One region of the Bradyrhizobium sp. Crot121 genome, then DNA from elsewhere that is predicted to be linked to it. Evidence: riboswitches for the same ligand, from Rfam matches in the RefSeq annotation. Region 1 holds a riboswitch; the other holds the start of a gene.
The links. A riboswitch is a leader RNA that binds a small molecule or an ion and turns the genes downstream of it on or off. The one in region 1 is predicted to bind S-adenosylmethionine.
Positions count from the first base shown of each region.

Region 1 (10,460 bases):
ATGTAGATGACGGAGCGCTCGAAGCGGGGATCGCTCATAACCGGCATGGCGATCAGGATCTGGCCGTCGAGATAACCGCTGCCCGACGAATTGTCGCCGACGCCGGCCACCTTGCCGCGGGCGGTCTTTGGTGCTTTGCCTTCAGGAGTCATCTGAAAGGCCTCCATGCTGATTTGATATCCTGATATTGGGTGAGGCTTCTGTCAATCAAGCAGAGCGCCGTATTCGCGCCATCCATCACACGCAATTCAATGGTTTACGCAATAACCAGCCGGTAAAGACGTTCCATGATCGCCATAGTTCCCATGCGGGTTGCGCTCGGCCTGCTAGCCACTCTTTCAGTCGTCTGGCCTGCGACGGAGGTACATGCCGAGGATTCCTCGCCCTGGCAGCGGGACGCCCATTCGGCGGTACGGCTGCTTGCAGGTTCGCGTAGCGGCGCGGTTTTGCTAGGCGGTATAGCCATCCAACTCGAGCCCGGTTGGAAAACCTATTGGCGTACCCCCGGCGATTCCGGTGTGCCGCCGCGTTTCGATTTCTCGAAGTCGGAAAATGTCGACGCGGTGACAGTGTTGTGGCCGGCGCCGATGAAATTTGACGACGGCGCCGGCGGCACCTCGCTCGGCTACAAGCACCAGGTGGTGCTGCCGCTTCGGATCGTCGCCAAGAGTGCGGACAAGCCGCTGACGCTGCGGGCCAACATTAACTATGCGGTGTGCGAGAAGCTGTGCATCCCTGTGGAGACCAGCGTCGAGCTTGCTTTTGCGAGCGTCGCCTCCACCGAGGACGGCGCGCTGTCGTCCGCGCTCGACACCGTGCCGAAGCCGGCCAATATCGGCGATCCCAACCCGGTGACGATCCGCGACGTCAAACGCAGCGGCAAGGCGACCGTGCTGGTCGATGTCGCCGCGCCCGAAGGCAAGGACGTCAGCCTGTACGTCGAGGGACCGACGCCGGACTGGGCCCTCCCGGTGCCGAAGCTCGAGCCGAACTCGCCACCCGGGGTGAAACGGTTCTCCTTCGAGCTCGACGGCCTGCCGCCGGGCGCCAATCCGGACGGCGCCGCGCTGAAATTGACCCTGGTCGGCGGCGACCGCGCCTACGAGTTCAACACCAATCTGGAGTGATTAGGAATTTGTAACCCGGGGACAGTGGCCCCGCGCTGAAAGACGGGCCCGGATTGCGCGGAGCCTGTCATCGGGCGCGTATCGCGCGACCCGTTGGCTTCCATCCGGGCTATGGTTTCACCGTTATCCACCCAACCCATTCTTAACGTTTCGTTGATAGTTCAGGGCCCCTGTCGCAAACGCGCGGCATTTTGGGAATTTTCGCCTTGGCCGTGATGGACGCCCAATCCGCAACCGCTTCGCCCACGGGCATGATGGCGCGTATGCGCGGCCTGATCGGCGGCTCCGGCGAGGCATCTGTCACGCGGCGGCTCGCGGGGACGATCTTCGTCATCCGCGTCGTCAGCGCCGTCGCCGCCTATCTCTCGCAAATCCTGCTCGCGCGCTGGATGGGCAGCTCGGACTATGGCGTCTATGTCTATGTCTGGACCTGGGTGCTGCTGCTCGGCAGCATGATGGATTTCGGCATTTCGGCCTCGGCGCAGAAGCTCATTCCGGAATACCGCACGGCAGGCGAGCACGCGCTATTGCGCGGTTTTCTGTCCGGCAGCCGCTGGCTGACTTTTGCGGTGTCGACCGCGGTCTCGCTGCTGCTCGCAGGCCTCGTCAAGCTGCTGTCGCCATGGATCGGCATGGACACGGTCGTGCCGCTTTATATCGGCTGCCTGACGCTGCCAGCGTTCGTGGTCGCCAATACCCAGGACGGGATTGCCCGGTCGCATGACTGGATGCGGCTCGGCCTGATGCCGCAATTCATCGTGCGCCAGGGACTGATCATCGGCTTCACCGCGGGCGCCGTCGTGCTCGGCTTCGATCTCGGCGCCACCGCCGCGATGCTCGCCAGCGCCGCGGCGGTGTGGATCGCCATGATCGGCCAGATGCTGGTGCTGAACCGCCGCCTCGCGGCCCACGTCGAGCCGGGCGAGAAGGCCTACGACATCAGCGGCTGGCTTGCGGTCTCACTGCCGATCCTGCTGGTCGAAAGCTTTTATCTGCTGCTCTCCTACACCGATGTGCTGGTGCTGCAGCAGTTCCGCTCCTCCGAGGAGGTCGGCGTCTACTTTGCCGTGGTGAAGACGCTGGCGCTGGTGTCCTTCATCCACTACGCGATGTCGGCGACGACGGCGCATCGCTTCGCCGAATACAACGCGCTCGGCGACAAGGCGCGGCTATCGGCCTATGTCGCCCATGCGATCCAGTGGACGTTCTGGCCTTCGCTCGCCGCGACCGTCCTCCTGCTCGCCTTTGGCAAGCCGCTGCTCTGGCTGTTCGGGCCGCAATTCGTCGTCGGCTACGACATCATGTTCCTGGCCGCCATCGGCCTCGTGGTGCGCGCTGCAATCGGCCCGGTCGAACGTCTGCTCAACATGCTCGGCCACCAGAAGATCTGCGCGCTCGCCTACGCGCTCGCCTTCGTCATGAACCTGGTGCTGTGCGTCGCACTGGTACCGCGCTTCGGCGGCCACGGCGCCGCCATAGCGATATCGACGTCGCTGAGCTTCGAGACCGTGCTCTTGTTCTGGATCGTCCGCCGGCGGCTCGGGCTGCACGTGCTGGCGTTCGGGAAGATCGGTTCCGGCTGATAGCAATCCCGGGCCGCGCCACATGTAATCGCAGCGTGACCGCAGCAGACCTGAAAGATCTTCTGGAACGCGTTCAGGCTTGGCCGAGGCTCGCAAGATGAGCTTGCTGCGCCGTTGCGGAGCAAATCGAGAGTGAACTGCGAGGCGACGCCTATGTCGTCACTTGCGGCAAACTGTGCGCGATCGACGACGCCATAGCCTCGATCGATGCCGACGACTTTGCGACCGACCGCGAAGTGGAGCGAAGCGAAGCAATCCGTAGCGCCGCAAGTGGAGGCATGGATTGCTTCGCGGAGCCTGTCATCGGGCGCGCGTTCGGGCGACCCGTTGGCTCGCAATGACGAAGGCTGTCATTCCGGGGCGATGCGAAGCATCGAGCCCGGGCTGACGGTGGAGAGTGTAGCGGCTAATTCGTCGGCATCACGTAGGCGTAGATGCGGCCGCGGGAGACCGGGGCTTCGCGGACGCGGTTGCCGTTGTTGCCGGAGATCATGATCGGATTTCCCTTGGCATCGATGCCGGTGATGATGCCGACATGGCCGCCGCGGCGTCCCCGCGACATCACGGCGATGGCACCGACCTGCGGGCCGGAGACTCGCTGCCCGTAACGGGCGAACGAACTCGCCATGTCGGAGCCGGTGCCGCGATAACCCGAATGCTGCAGCACCATGTTCATGAAGCGCGCGCACCACAGGCTGCCGCGGCTGGTCGGGTTGCCGCCGAGGTGACGGCGGGCTTCATCGACGATGTTCGACGAACCGAAGCTTGCCGCCTGCTGAGGCTCCGGCGACAGACTCGCATTGCTGTCGGCAAGGCCTTGCGCCTGCATCTGTGCGACGCCGCGCTCAAAGCGCGAGACGCGGACCCTGCGCCAGTGGTGAGCGCGGGCATGGTGATGCTTGGCATGATGACCGGCATGATAGGCCCTGGCGTGGCGCCCTGCGCCGTGATGAGGCCGTGCCGAAGCGGGAGAAATAGAAGCGACGATAACCGTCGAACACAACGCCAGCGCCAGAACTCGAAGCAACCGGCGGAACGCACGCAACTGAACCATACTTCCCATTTTTTCCTTCTGTTACACCCCCGTTTTCCAGGTGCGCCCGTCTGTGGATGACATCTGGATGACAGCCGCAGCGCGTTTTGTGCCGCTCAATGTGGCAAGACAAAGATGTCGTGCCGCGCTGCGGCGAAAAATTGCGGGACGATTTCGCGAACATTTGGCGGCGAAAAAGAAACGATGCCGCCGCATTGCAGCCGTGAAGGTTAATTGCAATCTTGCCGCGCAGGCTCACAAGAAGGAAAAGGTTAAAATGCCCTATGCCGTCGCCAAGGATAATGTCCGCCTCTATTTCGAAGAGGTTGGGAGCGGAACGCCGATCATCTTCCTGCACGAGTTCGCGGCCGATCACACCAATTGGGAGCCGCAGATGCGTTATTTCTCGCGCGGCCACCGCTGCATCGCCTATTCCGCGCGCGGCTACACGCCCTCCGACGTCCCGCCATCGGCCGAGGTCTACAGCTACAAGCATTTCTACACCGATGCGCTCGCGGTGCTCGATCATCTCGGCATCGCCCGCGCGCATTTCGTCGGGCTGTCGATGGGCTCCTATTCGTCGCTGCAGGTTGCGCTGAATGCGCCCGAGCGCGTGATGTCGATGACGCTCGCAGGCGTCGGCTCCGGCTCAAGTCTCGAACACCTCGACGCCTTCCGTGCGCAATGCCGGGCCAATGCCGAGCAGTATGAGACGATTGGATCGGAAGCGGTCGCCAAGGTGACGCGCGAGGCGCCGGGCCGGATTCCGTTCCTGGTCAAGGATCCGCGCGGCCATGCCGACTTCTATGCCGCGCTCGCGCGCCACGATGCCAAGGGCTCGGCCAACACCATGCGCAGCTTTCAAGGCGGCCGGCCCTCGATCTACACCATGGCGGAAGCGATTGGACGCGTGCCGACGCCGGCGCTGATCATCTGCGGCGACGAGGACGACAATTGCGTCGAGCCGAGCCTGTTTTTGAAGAAGCATTTGCCCGCGGCGGGGCTGACGTTCTTCCCGAAATCGGGACACGTGCTCAATCTCGAGGAACCCGCGCTGTTCAACGAGATGGTCGAGCGGTTTATTGCGTTGGTGGAAGCGGGAAGGTGGCTGCCGCGCGATCCCAGGTCGATGGTGTAACCGTCATTCCGGGGCACGCGAAGCGTGAACCCGGAATCCATTCATCTACGTGTTTTGCGGCGCAATGGATTCCGGGCCTGCGCCTTCGGCGCATCCCGGAATGACGAGGGGAGGTGCTCGCGGCAACAGTTTAGCCTGTCATTCCGGGGCACGCGAAGCGTGAGCCCGGAATGCATCGAGCCGCAGAGTTCGTGGAGGAAATGGATTCCGGGCTCGATGCTTCGCATCGCCCCGGAATGACGGAGGAGAGGTCTTCCGGAATGACGGGGAGAGTACTCAGCGTCCCTTCCCGCCCCTGCTCAGCAGGAACACACCCTGCTCGCCGAACATGTTCCAGACCCACCACGGCAGGTTCAGCGGCACCGGGCGGCCGTAGAGGTCGAGCGCGACGGCGCGCTCCATCTTGACGTGGATCTCGTCGCAGAGCTGCACGAAATCCTTGATGGTGCAGAAATGAATGTTGGGGGTGTCGTACCAGGTGGCCGGCAGATTTTCGGTGCGCGGCATGTGCCCGCCGATCAAAAGCTGCAGCCGCATCTTCCAGAAACCGAAATTCGGGAACGAGACGATGGCGCGGTGGCCGATGCGCAGGAGATTTTCCAGCACAGCCTTCGGCTGCCGCGTCGCCTGCAGCGTCTGCGACAGGATTACGTAGTCGAACGCATCGTCGGGATAGTTGCCGAGGTCGGTGTCGGCGTCGCCCTGCACCACCGCGAGTCCCTTGGCGACGCAGTGGTTGACGCCTTCGCGCGACAGCTCGATGCCGCGGCCATCGATGCCGCGACTCTCCAGAAGCTGCAACAGATCGCCGTCACCGCAGCCGACGTCGAGCACGCGCGACCCGGGCTCAACCATTTCGGCGACGAGAAGATGGTCCGGACGAAGGCTCGTGCTCGCCTGCGGCGCCAAGCCGGGCAGCGGCAGAGTTTGCTCCTGAAGCGCCATCACTTAAGCCCCCGCATCGCCAAGGCCACGCGACTTACCCGCCGAGTGCAGGAAGGCGCGCGAGATGTCGAAGAATTCGGGCACATCGAGCAGGAAGGCGTCGTGACCCTTGTCGGTCTCGATCTCCGCGAACGAGACCCGCGCGCTGGAGGCATTCAGCGCGTGCACCAGCGCCCGCGCCTCCGAAGTCGGAAACAGCCAGTCGCTCGTGAACGATACTACGCAGAAGCGGGTCTCGACGCCGCGGAACGCCTGCGCCAGCACACCATTGTGGTCGGCGGCGATGTCGAAATAGTCCATCGCGCGCGTCAGATAGAGATAGCTGTTGGCATCGAAGCGCTCGACAAAGGACGAGCCCTGGTAGCGCAGATAGCTCTCGACCTGGAAATCGGCATCGAAGGAGAATGTCGGCAACTCGCGATCCTGCATCCGCCGCCCGAACTTGCGATGCAGCGCCGCGTCAGAGAGATAGGTGATATGCGCGGCCATCCGCGCGACCGCGAGCCCGCGATGCGGATGCGTGCCCTGGTCGACATAGCTTCCGCCACGCCAATCCGGATCGGCCATCACGGCCTGCCGGCCGAGCTCATGAAAGGCGATGTTCTGCGCCGAATGCCGCGTCGAGCAGGCGATCGCGAGCGTCGAGAACACGCGCTCCGGATAGGCCGCCGCCCATTGCACCGCCTGCATGCCGCCCATGGAGCCGCCGACCACCGCGAACAGCGTCTCGATGCCGAGTTGGTCGATCAGCATCGCCTGCGCACGCACCATGTCAGGGATGGTGATGATCGGAAAATCCAGGCCCCATACCTTGCCGGTCGCAGGGTTCAGCGAGGCAGGGCCAGTCGAACCCATGCAGCCGCCAAGCACGTTGGAGCAGATGATGAAGTATCTGGAGGTGTCGAGCGGCCGGCCGGGGCCGACCATGGTCTCCCACCAGCCAGGCTTGCCGGTCACCGGATGCAAATTGTTGACATGCTGGTCGCCGGTCAGGGCGTGGCAGACCAGAATGGCGTTGGAGCGCTCGGCATTGAGCTCGCCATAGGTCTGATAGGCGATCTGGAATGGCGCAAGGTCAATGCCGCAGTCGAGCTTCAACGGCTGATCCATGCCGAACTTCGCCACCGGCGAGGACGGATGATCGGCCTCATGGGCGCGATCCTCACCCTGAATCGACGGACTCTTGATCGACTGCACCTTGGTCATTTGTGGCGCCTTCCTCCGACGCGGAGGTCCCGGACAGAAATCAGGCCATGAAAAACCCGGCCTGAACAAAGGTCCGGCCGGGATCGATCTGTCCCCGGCCTGTTTAGCGAATTCTTTAACGTGGCTGCAAGCCGGCCGGCTCAAATGACCACGGAGTGCTGGGAAAGTAGTCCCTTACCCGGCCTGCGTCAAGGCAAGTGGGGCCGTTAACCTAACCGTGACCTTTAGGCCGAGCTTGCGCCATCTGGCCCCATGGGACAGAACGGGGGCTCGCACTTTCTCCCTCTCCCCGCCCTTGCGCGGAGAGGGTTGGGGTGAGGGGCTCTCTCCGCGAACACGGTACCAGACGGATTCGCGGAGGCTCCCCCTCACCCGAAATTCAAGCTGCGCTTGAATTTCGACCTCTCCCCGTAGGCGGGGAGAGGTGAAGAGTCTGCTTGCTGATTGAAGAGAAACGACGGGCCCTAGCATGTCAAAACCGCCTCCGGCGCCGCCTTCGCTGGCCGAGCTGCGCAAAGAGATCGACGCGATCGACGAGCAGGTTCACCGCCTCTTGATGGCGCGTGGCGACATCATCGACCGCCTGATCAGGGTGAAGCAGACCCAGGAAGTCGGCTCCGCATTCCGGCCGGCGCGCGAGGCCTCCATGATGCGCAGCCTGGTCGAGCGCCATCGTGGCATCCTGCCGCTCGACACCATCGAGAGCATCTGGCGCGTCATCATCTCGACGTTCACCTATGTGCAGGCGCCGTTCTCGGTGCATGCCGATGTCTCGGTCGGCGAATCCATGATGCGGGATTCGGCACGCTTCCATTTCGGCTTCGTGGTGCCCTACGTCTCGCATTTCAGCGCGCAGGCGGCGGTCGAAGCGGTGGCGAAATCGAAGGGCGACCTCGCGCTGGTGTCGGCCATTTCCAGCCGCACGCCATGGTGGATCGACCTCGAGGCCGAGGGCGCGCCGAAGATCATCGCGCGATTGCCGTTCCTGGAGCGCGCCGATCATCCCGCGGCGCTGCCCGTGTTCGTGATCTCGCGCGTCGCTGACGATGCGATGGTGACCGAAGTCGAGATGTGGAGCGTGCGCGTTTCCGGCTGGAACGCCGAGATCGCCCGCGCGCTGGCCCCGCTCGCCGAGATCGTCGCGGTGCCGGATACGGCCTTCGACGGCGCGGCGCTTTTGGTATCGGTCGCCGGCCGCGGCTTCGAGGAGATCAAAATGGCCCTGATCCGCGCCGGGGCCTCGGTGCGCTCATCGGCCCTCGTCGGCAGCCACGCAACGCGCTATACGGTGCCCCCCGCCCCTACAATCCGGAGCTAGAGAGTTAGAGATGTCCCGCCCCGTGCCGAATACCGGCATCCTCGATATTGCGCCCTACACCCCCGGCAAGAGCCCGGTGGCGGAACCGGGGCGCAAGGTGTTCAAGCTTTCCGCCAACGAAACGCCCTTCGGTCCCTCGCCGAAGGCGATCGAGGCCTATAAGCACGCCGCCGAACATCTCGAGGACTATCCGGAAGGCACCTCAAAGGTGCTGCGCGAGGCAATCGGCCGCGCCTATGGCCTCGACCCGAGCCGCATCATCTGCGGCGCCGGTTCGGACGAAATCCTCAACCTGCTCGCCCACACCTATCTGTGCGAGGGCTCGGAGGCGATCTCCACCACCCACGGCTTCCTGGTCTATCCGATCGCGACCAAGGCGAACGGCGCCAAGAACGTGGTCGTGCCGGAGACCGACTACACCGCAAGTGTCGATGCGATCCTTGAGGCGGTCACGCCGCGGACCAAGCTGATCTGGCTCGCCAATCCGAACAACCCGACCGGCACCTATCTGCCGTTCGACGAGGTCAAGCGCTTGCGCGCAGGCCTGCCGTCGGACGTGCTCCTGGTGATCGACGCCGCCTATTCGGACTACGTGGTGCGCAACGACTATGGCCTCGGTCTCGAACTGTGTGCGACGACCGAGAACACGGTGATGACCCACACCTTCTCCAAGATCCACGGGCTCGCGGCGCTCCGCGTCGGCTGGATGTTTGGCCCGGCGCATATCGTCGATGCGGTGAACCGGATTCGCGGCCCCTTCAACGTTTCTACTCCGGCGATGCTCGCGGCGGTAGCCGCGGTCGAGGACACCGCGCATGTCGAGATGTCCAGGGTGCACAACGAAAAGTGGCGGAGCTGGGTGACGGACGAGGTCCGCAAGCTCGGGCTGAAGGTGACGCCGAGCGTCGCCAATTTCGTGCTGATCCATTTCCCGACCGAAAAGGGCAAGACCTCGGCCGATGCGGACGCGTTCCTCACCAAGCGCGGACTGGTGCTGCGTGCCGTGAACAATTACGGCCTGCCGCACGCGCTGCGCATGACCATCGGCACCGAGGAGGCCAACCGCCTCGTGGTCGAGGGCCTGCGCGACTTCATGGATCAGAAGTGAACGCCGCGCCGCACTTTCAACGCATCGCGCTGATCGGCTTCGGCCTGATCGGCGGCTCGATCGCGCGCGGCGCGCGGGCGCAGGGGCTGGTCGGCGAGATCGTCACCACCGCGCGCTCGGAAAAGACGCGCGCGCGGGTCGCCGAGCTTGGCATCGTCGACCGCGTGGTGGAGAACAATGCGGAGGCGGTCAAAGACGCCGATCTCGTCATCCTCTGCATTCCCGTCGGCGCCTGCGGACCCGTGGCGGCGGAGATCGCGCCTTACCTGAAGAAGGGCGCCATCGTCTCCGATGTCGGCTCGGTCAAGGGCGCCATCGTCAGGGACATGGGCCCACATATCCCCGATGGTGTGCACTTCGTGCCCGCGCATCCGGTGGCGGGCACCGAGCACTCAGGTCCCGATTCCGGTTTCGCCGAGTTGTTCATCAACCGCTGGTGCATCCTGACGCCGCCCGAGGGCACTGAGGCGGGCGCGATCGGCAGGCTGCGTGACTTCTGGGCCGCGCTCGGCGCCAAGGTCGAGATCATGACGCCCGATCATCATGACCTCGTGCTCGCGATCACCAGCCATCTGCCGCATCTGATCGCCTACACCATCGTCGGCACCGCCGACGAGCTGGCGCAGGTGACGTCGTCGGAAGTGATCAAATTCTCCGCCGGCGGCTTCCGCGATTTCACCCGCATCGCGGCGTCCGATCCGACGATGTGGCGCGACGTGTTCCTGAGCAACAAGGACGCGGTGCTGGAGATGCTCGGCACCTTCAACGAGGATCTCTCCAAACTGACGCGCGCGATCCGCCGCGGCGACGGCGAAGCGCTGTTCGACCACTTCACCCGCACCCGCGCCATCCGCCGCGGCATCGTCGAGATCGGCCAGGATTCGGCTGCGGCGGACTTCGGCCGGCCGCATGCGAATCTGGAGAAGAAATAGCGCGGGATCTTGTAGCCCGGAGGGAGCCAACGGATCGCGCGAACGCGCGCCCGATGACAGGCTCCGCGCA
Region 1 is NZ_JCAMOR010000009.1:85,228-95,687, forward strand. It holds gene AC5ZGW_RS11430 (YqgE/AlgH family protein) at 1-152, opposite strand, end outside; gene AC5ZGW_RS11435 (protein-disulfide reductase DsbD domain-containing protein) at 288-1,127, shown strand; gene AC5ZGW_RS11440 (lipopolysaccharide biosynthesis protein) at 1,334-2,710, shown strand; gene AC5ZGW_RS11445 (TIGR02594 family protein) at 3,117-3,764, opposite strand; gene AC5ZGW_RS11450 (alpha/beta fold hydrolase) at 4,021-4,881, shown strand; gene metW (methionine biosynthesis protein MetW) at 5,158-5,826, opposite strand; gene metX (homoserine O-acetyltransferase MetX) at 5,830-7,032, opposite strand; SAM riboswitch at 7,115-7,194, opposite strand; gene AC5ZGW_RS11465 (chorismate mutase) at 7,502-8,350, shown strand; gene hisC (histidinol-phosphate transaminase) at 8,361-9,458, shown strand; gene AC5ZGW_RS11475 (prephenate/arogenate dehydrogenase family protein) at 9,455-10,390, shown strand.

Region 2 (10,460 bases), on a different contig from region 1:
CTACACCGCGGCCTTCGTCTATGGCCGTGCGATGCTTCAGGCCGGCTTCGTGGTGGCGACCGCGCGCATCCTGCGCCGCGTCTGGCAGATTTATGTCGCCCACGTGTTCCTGTTCACGATCTTTCTTGCGGAAATCTCCTACGTCGCCACCCGCTTCGAGAACCCGCTCTACACCGAAGAGATGGGGATCATGGATTTCCTCAAGCAGCCTGATGTCACCATCGTCCAGGCGCTGCTGTTGCGCTTCCGTCCCGTCAACATGGACGTGCTGCCGCTCTACATCGTGCTGATGCTGTTCCTGCCCTTGATCCTGTGGCTGATGAAATGGCGCACCGACGTGACGCTGGCGCTCTCGGCTGGCCTCTACGTCCTGACCTGGCATTTCGACCTCTATCTCAGCGCCTATCCGAACGGCGTCTGGGCGTTCAATCCGTTCGCCTGGCAATTATTGTTCGTGTTCGGCGCCTGGTGCGCGCTCGGCGGCGCAAGAAGGATGTCGCGCATCCTGGCCTCCCCGATCACGCTCTGGATCTGCATTGTCTATCTTTTCGCGGCGTTCCTGGTCACGCTGTCCTGGTATCTGCCGCAGCTCGGCCACATCGTGCCGCGCCGCATCGAGCAGTGGATGTATCCGATCAACAAGACCGATCTGGACGTGTTGCGCTTTGCCCATTTCCTGGCGCTGGCGGCCATCACCGTCCGCGTCCTGCCCCGGGATTGGCCGGGCCTGAAATCGCCCTGGCTGCGACCTTTGATCCTCTGCGGCCAGCACTCCCTTGAGATATTCTGCCTTGGTGTGTTCCTGGCATTTGCCGGGCATTTCATCTTGGCCGAGGTGTCCGGCGGCGCCGGAATGCACTTCCTGGTCAGCGTCACCGGGATTGTCATCATGTGCGCCATGGCGTGGGTGATTTCGTGGTACAAACACTCCGCCGACAAAGGTGCCGCGCGATACAAGAGCGCCGGCGGCAATGCCGACCTGGCGGGAGGGGCGGTATGAAGTCCGGCTTATGGACTATGCTAGGCCTGACATTGCTGGCCGTTTATCTGTCGGCGGCCCCGGCACGCGCCGGCGATCCCGAGCAGATCTGCGACGTCCCGGCCAATCTGCTGGCCACCGAAAGCTCGTTGCGCAAGGTCGCCGAGGCGGTGCGAAGCGGCCAGCCCCTGAACGTGCTGGTGGTCGGCAGCCGCTCCTCCACGATTCCCTCTTCCGAGGCCAGCGCGTACCCGGCAAAGTTGCAGGCTGCGCTGAAGGAAAGCCTGCCCAGCACGACCGTTAACCTGTCCGTAGAACTGCAGGGCGCCAAAACCACGGGGGATACAGCCGACACCCTCGTTAAGCTGGTGGAAGCAAAAAGGCCTACTTTGGTGATCTGGCAGACGGGAACCGTCGATGCCATCCGAGCTACCGATCCCGACGACTTTCGCAGCGCTCTGGATGCGGGAATTGGTGCATTGCAACAGGCGGGAACCGACGTGGTCCTGGTCAATCTTCAGTACAGCCCCCGCACCGAAAGCATGATTTCCGGATCACCATACCTAGATAATATGCGGGTGTCGGCGCACGAACATGATGTCCCGCTGTTTGATCGTTTCGCCATCATGCATCACTGGAACGATGCTGGTGATTTCGACCTGTTCAGCTCCGCCCACGGCGTGGAATTGGCCAAGCGGGTGCATGCCTGTCTCGGCCGTGCGCTGTCGAAATTCGTGATCGACGCGGCCCACCTCGGACCGGCGCAGCAGAACTAAAGGGAACCAGCGTTAATGAGGACCTACCGCCCTTTTTGTCGAAGCACATGGCTGGTGGCGGCCGCCGCCGTCACGGCGTCCGTGCTCGTGACCTCGCCGCTGCACGCGCAAGTTGCGCAAGGCGACCAGCATGCCGCGCTTACTGACGGCGCGAAATCCCACCCCCCATCCGACAAATCGGGACCATCCACGCCGGCCATTTCGTCCGGTACTGCGGGCGCCGCCGAGGCTGATGCCCAGAAGGGCATCGCCGGAAAGGCGATCGACAAGGTGAAGGAGGTCGCGAAGTCGGCCAGCGACATCTTCCGTCGCGTGCCCTGCCTGCCGCCGAAGGGCGTCTCGAAAACGATGGGCTCGCTGCCCCATGTCGCGAGCAAGCTTGCCGCGGGCCAGCCGGTCACCATCATCGCCTTCGGCTCGTCCTCGACCCAGGGCTATGGTTCTTCGGCGCCGGAATTCACCTATCCAAACCGGCTCGCGGCGCAACTGCACCGGCAGTATCCCGGCGCCGACATCCGCGTCGTCAATCGCGGCCGGGGCGGCGAGGACGCGCCGGAGATGATGCAGCGGCTGCAGACCGAGGTGATCGACGCCCACCCGGACCTCGTGATCTGGCAAGTCGGCACCAATGCCGTGCTGCGCAATCTCGACCCCGGCGAGACCGAAAAAATGGTCGAGGATGGCGTGACGCGCATCCAGTCGGCCGGCGCCGACGTCGTGCTGGTCGATCCCCAATATTCGCCGCGCGTCACCGAGCGCGCCGCTAGCGCCAACAAGATGATCCGGCTGCTCAACCACATCGCCGAGCTCCGCCATGTCAGCATCTTCCCGCGTTTTGAAGTGATGCGCGACTGGCACGAGAAACAGTCGATCCCGATCGACAGCTTCGTGATCGCCGACGGCCTGCACATGAACGATTGGGGCTATGCCTGTTTCGCCCAGTTGCTCGGCGACGACATCATCAAGTCGGTCGGTCAGATCAAGCTCGGCGTCAACGTGCCGGCGGATGTGCGGACGTATCGGCCGATGTAAGGCTGAAAGCGAATGGAGAGTGGCGAATAGGGCTGACCCTACTCGCCACGCGCCATTCGCCTGAATCACACCGCCTCCAGCGCCTGGGCAAAATCCTCGATCAAATCGTCGGCGTGCTCGAGGCCGGCGGAGAAACGAATAAAACCTTCGCTGATGCCGAGCTCGGCGCGCGCGTCCGGCCCCAGGCGCTGATGCGTCGTGGTGGCGGGGTGGGTGACGAGGCTCTTGGCATCGCCGAGATTGTTGGAGATGCGCGAGATCTTGAGCCCGTTGAGGCAGCGGAATGCGCCGGCCTTGCCGCCCTTCACCTCGAACCCGATCAGGGTCGATCCGGAACGCATCTGCTTCTTCACGGTCGCCGCCTGCGGATGATCGGCGCGGCCGGGATAGATCAGCCGCGTGATCTTCGGATGGCTTGCGAGCGCATCCGCGATCTTCGCGGCCGTCTCGGTCTGCGCCCGGACGCGCACCGCCAAGGTCTCCAGCCCCTTCAGCAGTATCCACGCATTGAACGGCGACATCGACGGCCCGGTCTGGCGCAGGAAGTTATGGATATGCTCGGTGATGAACGCCTCGGAGGAGAGGATGATGCCGCCGAGGCACCGTCCCTGGCCGTCGATATGCTTGGTCGCGGAATAGACCACGACGTCGGCGCCGAGCGACAGCGGGCTCTGCCAGATCGGAGTGGCGAACACATTGTCGACGATCAGCCGTGCGCCGCCCTGATGCGCGATCTCGGCAATCGCGCCGATGTCGAGCACGTCGAGCGTCGGATTGGTCGGGCTCTCGAGGAAGCAGGTCTTGGTGTTCGGCCGGATCGCCTTTTTCCACTGGTCGAGGTCGAGCCCGTCGACCAGCGTCGACTGGATGCCGTAGCGCGGCAAGAGTTCCTCCACGACGTAGCGGCATGAGCCGAACATCGCTTTTGAGGCCACCACGTGATCGCCGGCCTTCAGCGGCGCGAGGATCGCAGTCGTCACCGCCGCCATGCCGGTCGCGGTCGCGCGCGCAGCTTCCGCGCCCTCGAGCTCGATCATGCGGCGCTCGAACATCGAGACGTCGGGGTTGGAGAAACGCGAATAGAGGAAGCCGGGATCCTCGCCCTTGAATCGCGCCTCGCATTCCTCGGCCGTGGCGTAGACGAACCCTTGGGTCAGGAATATTGCTTCGGACGTCTCGCCAAATTGTGAGCGTAGCGTTCCGGAATGAACCAGCCGGGTTTCGGGGCGGTAGCGTGTAGCTGCAGACATTAGGACCTCCAACGTGACCATTTTCGTCCTTGGGAAAATGGTCACAAAAAAACCGGCCTGAAGGGCCGGGATCGCTGAGGTCCCCGGCCTGTTTAGCGACTTATTTAACGTGGCTGCAAGCCGGCCGGCTCAAATCACCACGGGATAAGTCATGCTGATATTCGTTCCCGCCCTTTCCGTCAAGGCGGGCATCGGCTAACCGATAAAATCCATTTTTTGGGCCTTTTATGGCTCTAAGCCGTCTTGAGGGACCGCGTCTGTGTCGTTCGTACTGCAAGACGATGCCAATGGGATCCTGCCCGACCGCATGATCGCGGCGATGGCGGACGCGGGCCTGATCCTGCCGGTCTATCCCTTTGTGGAGAGCCAGATCCAGCCCGCGAGCCTCGATCTTCGCCTCGGCGACATCGCCTATCGCGTGCGCGCGAGCTTTCTGCCCGGTCCCGACGCCACCGTTGCCGAGCGCATCGACGAGCTCAAGTTGCACGAGATCGATCTCGCCGACGACGCGGTGCTGGAGACCAATTGCGTCTACATCGTGCCGCTGCTCGAGAGCCTCGCGCTGCCCCCGGAGATCGTCGCAGCTGCGAACCCGAAGAGTTCGACCGGGCGGCTCGATGTCTTCACCCGCGTGATCGCCGACGGCACGCGCCGTTTCGACATGATCGGGGCCGGCTATCACGGCCCGCTCTATGCCGAGATCAGCCCCAAGACGTTTCCGATCCTGGTGCGCGAGGGCTCGCGGCTGTCCCAGGTGCGCTTCCGCACCGGCGATGCCATCCTCAGCGCCAACGAGCTCGATGCGCTACATGACGCCGAACGCCTGGTCGATATCGACGATGCCGATCTCACCAATGGCGTCGCGGTTTCGGTTGATCTCTCGGGCGAGAATTCCGGCGGCTTCGTCGGCTATCGCGCCAAGCGCCATACCGGCGTGGTCGATGTCGATCGCCGCGGCGGTTATCCGGTCGATGATTTCTGGGAGCCGATCCGCGCGCGCCCCGACGGCAGCCTGATCCTCGATCCCGGCGAGTTCTATATCCTCGCCTCGAAGGAAGCCGTGCAGGTACCGCCGGACTACGCCGCCGAGATGGTGCCGTTCGATCCCTTGGTCGGTGAATTCCGCGTGCACTATGCCGGCTTCTTCGATCCCGGCTTCGGCTATGCCGGCGCCGGCGGGCAGGGCGCCCGCGCCGTGCTGGAAGTGCGCTCGCGCGAGGTGCCGTTCATCCTCGAGCACGGCCAAATCGTCGGCCGCCTGGTCTATGAGAAGATGCTGGCCCGGCCTGATGCGATGTACGGCCAGCGCATCGGCTCGAACTACCAGGCCCAGGGCCTGAAGCTCTCGAAGCATTTCAGGGTGTGATCGCGAAATCTCCTGTTGCTCATTTGGTACGGTTAGCCTGAATCACAGATTACATTCCTTGTGACCACCATAACGACACAAAGACGTTGTGGCCTATCTCAGGGGGCGACGGCTTGATGGGTGGTCGGTGGACTACACTGTAACCTGTTTCGGGGTCATTGCGGCTTGGCTCGCCTTCAATGGACTTGTTGCCATTGCACTGACCTATTGCTCTCCGGGTGAGCGCCTTTGGCGCCGTCAGCCATCAGAACCTGTCGACCGCGGTCGTAGCCGCCACCCTTCGGAAGGGGAAACGACAATTTTGATCGTGTTCGAGGCCGCGTAGCGCTCGCTTGGTCTCACATGACGCGGGGTTGTGGCCTCGACGCATCGACAGTGCCGGAAATGTTCCCCTGCGGTCGAATCCTTTTGACTGATCAGGGACGAGATCACCCCCTAAAGGCATGTTTGATGCAGTAATTTCATGTCTGATTATATTGAGCGTCGGTATTCTCATAGCCCACGCTATCGACGCACTTCGACCCTAGCGGCCGGATGTCGTCGCCGGACATTTGAGGTATGCTCGGCACATGCAGGATAGCGACACCCTGTTCGACGCCTTGCGCCGCTCGGCCGACCCGGTCGTGGTCGATGCCGTCGATAATCTCGTCCAGAACGGACGTGACGAGGAACTCGCCCGGCTCAATGCCGTGGCCTTCGCTGCCGGCAGCGGCCTGGACGAGGAAAAGGTCATCGCGGCCCTTCTGCACGCATCGCGGCTTGGGCTGTTCGAGATGTCCTGGAACATTCTATGTCCGAGCTGCGGCGGCATCCTCGGTGCCAACGCCACGTTGCGGAGCGTGCAGAAGGAGGACTACCATTGCGCTTTCTGCGGGGTGGCGAGCGAGCCGGTGCTGGACGAAACGGTGGAGGTCAGCTTCACGGTCAGCCCACGGATTCGCCGCATCGCCGCCCACTCTCCGGACGAACTCGGCTTCTGGGACTATCACCGGCAGGTCTTTTTCGGGACGGGGGTCGTCTCCCCCAGGCCGGACGCGTTCGCCGAGCTCGCCAGTAAGGCTGTGTTGGAGACGATCGAGCTGCACGCCGGCGAACGGATGATTCTGGCTCTGCAACTTCCGGCGCAGCCCGTGATCGTCTTCGACCCGGTGACCCATAGTGCCCATTTGATCGAGACCTCAGGCGAACCGACGGCGGAACGCCGCGAGCTCTCGATGATCTTCATGAACGCCCCTACCGGCCTCAGCCGCATCACCCTGTCTCCGGGTCCATTGCGTCTTCTGCTGGATAACCGAACGGAGCGCCGGATTCTGGTCGGCGTCTATGTGACGGGCCCGGAGCTGGAGCGGCTGATCGGCGGCCGGCGCCCCTTCCTTACCGCCAAGCGATTGCTGACGAACCAGACATTCCGCGACCTCTATCGGACGGAGACCCTCGACGTCGAACAGCGGCTCAAGATCATGAGCCTGACCTTCCTGTTCACGGACCTGAAGGGGTCGACCGACCTGTACGATCGGGTCGGCGATCTCGTCGCCTATGATCTGGTGCGCTCGCACTTCCAGATCCTGAACGAAATCGTGGCGTCTGAATCCGGCGCCGTGGTCAAGACCATCGGTGACGCCGTAATGGCGACCTTCCCGGTGCCGCACCGCGCCGTCTCCGCCGCCCTCAAGATGCGCGATTCGATGCGAGCGCTGAATGTCCGGCGGGGCGCGGAGGAACTGATCCTGAAGATCGGGATTCACGAGGGGCCCTGCCTTGCCGTGAACCTGAACGACCGGCAGGATTACTTCGGCCAGACGGTGAACATCGCATCGCGGGTGCAGGCTTTGGCCACAGGCGACAGCATCTTCGCCACCCAGGCGGTGGTGCAGGATCCGGAATCGGCCCGACTCATTTCGTCGCGCGGGGTGGATCCCCAACCTCAGGTGATGACGCTCCGCGGTGTCGGCGAGCGCATGCCCATCTTCGCGATAAGCTGACCAGAGCACTTTAGCCCGGTTGGCCGCCAGCGGCGACATGGCCCTTTCCGTTGCGGCCGGGGACCGACGTCGGACGGGCTTCACAGATTAAAAGCCTGCCGGCTTGCCTTTCTGGTTCGGCGAAACACAGTTCTGGCAGATATTCAGTTTGCGCCTGAGCTGATCGTCATCAGCCCGCTGGCGCGCTGCTTCTTCCTCCCAGTTCGTGGATTTTGACGCCGAACCTTGCGCCGTTTCGTCCTTCCGCTTGCGGGCCGTCCGTTGCTGCGGAAGAGAAGGGATGGCTTCCGCTGGAGGCTGATAGAAGCCGTCTATATCGGTGGGGCCCAACGAGCCCTGCTGGGCATAGCAGCGCTCGCCAGATTGGCAGAATACCGCGGCCAACAGTAGGCCAGCATAGATGAGCTTCATGGACTCCCCTCCGGCACAATAAGGACCACCGGGCCGTGGCGGCAGCGATGCTTTTATAGCAGCAGTTTCTCAAGTCCCGTCGATGCGCGCGATAGATTATGACGGCATCGGACGGGGGCCTGCCGACCTGCGCTCCCTTGGGCCCGGAGAGCCGCACAAAATCTATCTTGAAACGACCGTCAGGGAATTTGGCGAACTCCGTCAGCACTGGCGGACGCCGGGGCTGGCGAAAGCGAAGCCCTGCGAGAGTCCGCCGCGATCACATTGGCGGGCCGCTCCAGTCGAAGCGACAACTTGAAATTTGAGGATTGGCCAAGCTTTGCACGGCCGACCATTCCTCGTTCAACCGCCTTTCGACAAACCCACGTTCAAGATCCGTAAGATTGGTCCCCAGCAGCCGCCGGTATCGGCTGATGTTGCTGTCATGGGCCCGCAGACGGGCGACTTTCTCGTCGGTCATCGAGCATCCATATGCAAAAGAAATCAATTTTGAGGCTACCAAAATACCGTCGTTGCTTGACGCCTTTATGAAGCTTTCGATCAGCTCGCTCTGAGCGTTCGGCAATTCACAAAACTCCGCCGCCGGGTTCGAAATGCAGTCTCCCGGCGGCGTTTGCCTCAATTGGTGCCCTTGCAAATACGATCAGGGCCCGTTGCAGTCACCCGCTGGCGATGCGGGGTGGCCGCCTACGCGTTGGCGCCGCCGTCGATGGTAAGCTCGGTGCCGTTGATCGAGCGCCCCTCCGGCCCAGCGACGAATGCGACCAGCGCTGCGACGTCCTCTGCCTTGCCGTAGCGGGGGATCGCCATCCGGGCCCGCTGGGCGGCCGCCTGCTCGCCTTCGGCGGGATTCATGTCGGTGTCGGTCGAGCCCGGATGCACGATGTTGACCGTGATGCCGCGGCCGCCGAGATCGCGCGCCAGGCCTTTTGTCCACGCGATCAGCGCGGATTTGCTCATGGAGTATAGGCTCATGCCGGGACCGGGCACCTGGGTCGCCAGATTGCTGCCGATCGAGATGATGCGGCCGCCTTCGCCCATGTGCGCTGCCGCCGCCTGGGATCCGACCACCACAGCGCGGACGTTGACCGCGAGCGTCGCATCGATGTCTTCGAGGCTGAGTTCGTCGATCCGTCCGCCCCTGAAGATGCCGGCATTGTTGACGAGGATATCGAGACCGCCGAGCGCCTCGGCGGCTTGATCCACGGCCGCCTTGACCGCAGCGGCATTGGCGCTGTCGGCCTTGATCGCAAATCCGCGCCGGCCCAAACGCTCGATCTCGGCGACTACCGCCTGCGCCTTGTCGGCCGAACGTTCATAGGTGATCGCAACGTTCGCGCCATCGGCGGCGAGCCGCCTTGCGATCGCGGCGCCAATCCCGCGGCTCGCGCCCGTCACCAACGCCCGCTTTCCCTGCAATGCGCTCATGTTCCATCTCCATTTCTGTGTTGACCGATACAGAAATAGGTTGGTTGCGCCGGGCGGTCAAGCTAATTATGTATCGAACAACACAGAAATCGGGTGGACGGATGGTCGAACGAGGTCGCCCCAGGGGCTTCGACAAGGATGCGGCGCTCGCGCGCGCCATGGAGGTGTTTTGGGTCAAGGGCTATGAAGGGGCGTCGATGACCGATCTCACCACGGCGATGGGGATTGCTTCGCCGAGTCTCTATGCGGCCTTCGGCTGCAAGGAAGAACTGTTCCGGCAAGCGCTGCAATTGTATAGCGCCACCGAGGGGCCTGAGATCTGGGATGGCATCGCCCGCGCGCCGACTGCTTTTGAGGCGGTGGAAAGCTATCTCATGCAGACGGCGAGGGCGTTCACGCGACGGAACCGGCCGACGGGGTGCCTGGTGGTGCTATCGGCGCTGCATGCGACCGAGCAGTCCGAAACGGTGCGGCGCGAGCTGATGGCGATGCGCACGAAAAACGTCGAGGATCTGCGGCAGCGCCTGCAGGAGGGCGTGGTATCAGGCGAGATATCGGCAAGCGCCGATCTCGCGGCGATCGCCCGATACTACGTCACCGTGCAACAGGGCATGTCGATCCAGGCGCGCGACGGCGCGACGCGGCGAGAGCTTGAACGCGTTGCGCGCGCGGCGCTCGCCGCATGGAAGCCCTTGACCAGCGCGCCTGGCTAATTCGCCGGCAATCGTCCCCGTCGTTCTTTCGGGGTGCGACCTACTTTGCGAGCAGCTCGGTCAGGTCGGTCGAGCTCGAACAGCGCAGCTCATCGATTTGCCGGGCCAGCAGCAACGCGCTCGCCCTCAGCGCTTCCAGCTTCGAGGCCTCGGGATGTTGTCTTTCGAGTTCGGTGATACGGTCATTGAAGCCGGTCAGCTCATTCTGGAGCCGCGCGATCTCTGCCGTGGCGTCGGTGGACACCACCGGCGCAGATAGTCTGGTCGCCCGCATAACCATCTCCCCAAGTATGGTCGATGCTTCGTGAACCGAATTCGTGGCGAGACCGAGAAGCCATTTGGGCGAGGATGCGACGGCCGCGGGCAATGTTTGCGTTCGCGTGCAGCAAAGCCACAGTAGGAACCTTGGCCAGAGCGTTTTCGAGCGAAGTGGACACCGGTTCGCGTGAAGAAAACGCGTCAAAACAGGAATCCAGAGCTTCGGTTCTGATTCAATCAGAACCGAAGCTCTGATCGATCCGAT
Region 2 is NZ_JCAMOR010000006.1:38,621-49,080, reverse strand. It holds gene AC5ZGW_RS08530 (OpgC domain-containing protein) at 1-1,000, shown strand, start outside; gene AC5ZGW_RS08525 (SGNH/GDSL hydrolase family protein) at 997-1,755, shown strand; gene AC5ZGW_RS08520 (SGNH/GDSL hydrolase family protein) at 1,771-2,787, shown strand; gene AC5ZGW_RS08515 (O-succinylhomoserine sulfhydrylase) at 2,853-4,037, opposite strand; SAM riboswitch at 4,109-4,188, opposite strand; gene AC5ZGW_RS08510 (2'-deoxycytidine 5'-triphosphate deaminase) at 4,345-5,403, shown strand; gene AC5ZGW_RS08505 (adenylate/guanylate cyclase domain-containing protein) at 5,973-7,385, shown strand; gene AC5ZGW_RS08500 (hypothetical protein) at 7,473-7,796, opposite strand; gene AC5ZGW_RS08495 (hypothetical protein) at 8,056-8,361, opposite strand; gene AC5ZGW_RS08490 (SDR family NAD(P)-dependent oxidoreductase) at 8,484-9,224, opposite strand; gene AC5ZGW_RS08485 (TetR/AcrR family transcriptional regulator) at 9,326-9,937, shown strand; gene AC5ZGW_RS08480 (hypothetical protein) at 9,978-10,211, opposite strand.
Region 2: linked by a shared signal. The riboswitch ahead of AC5ZGW_RS08515 (O-succinylhomoserine sulfhydrylase) and the one ahead of metX (homoserine O-acetyltransferase MetX) in region 1 are both predicted to bind S-adenosylmethionine.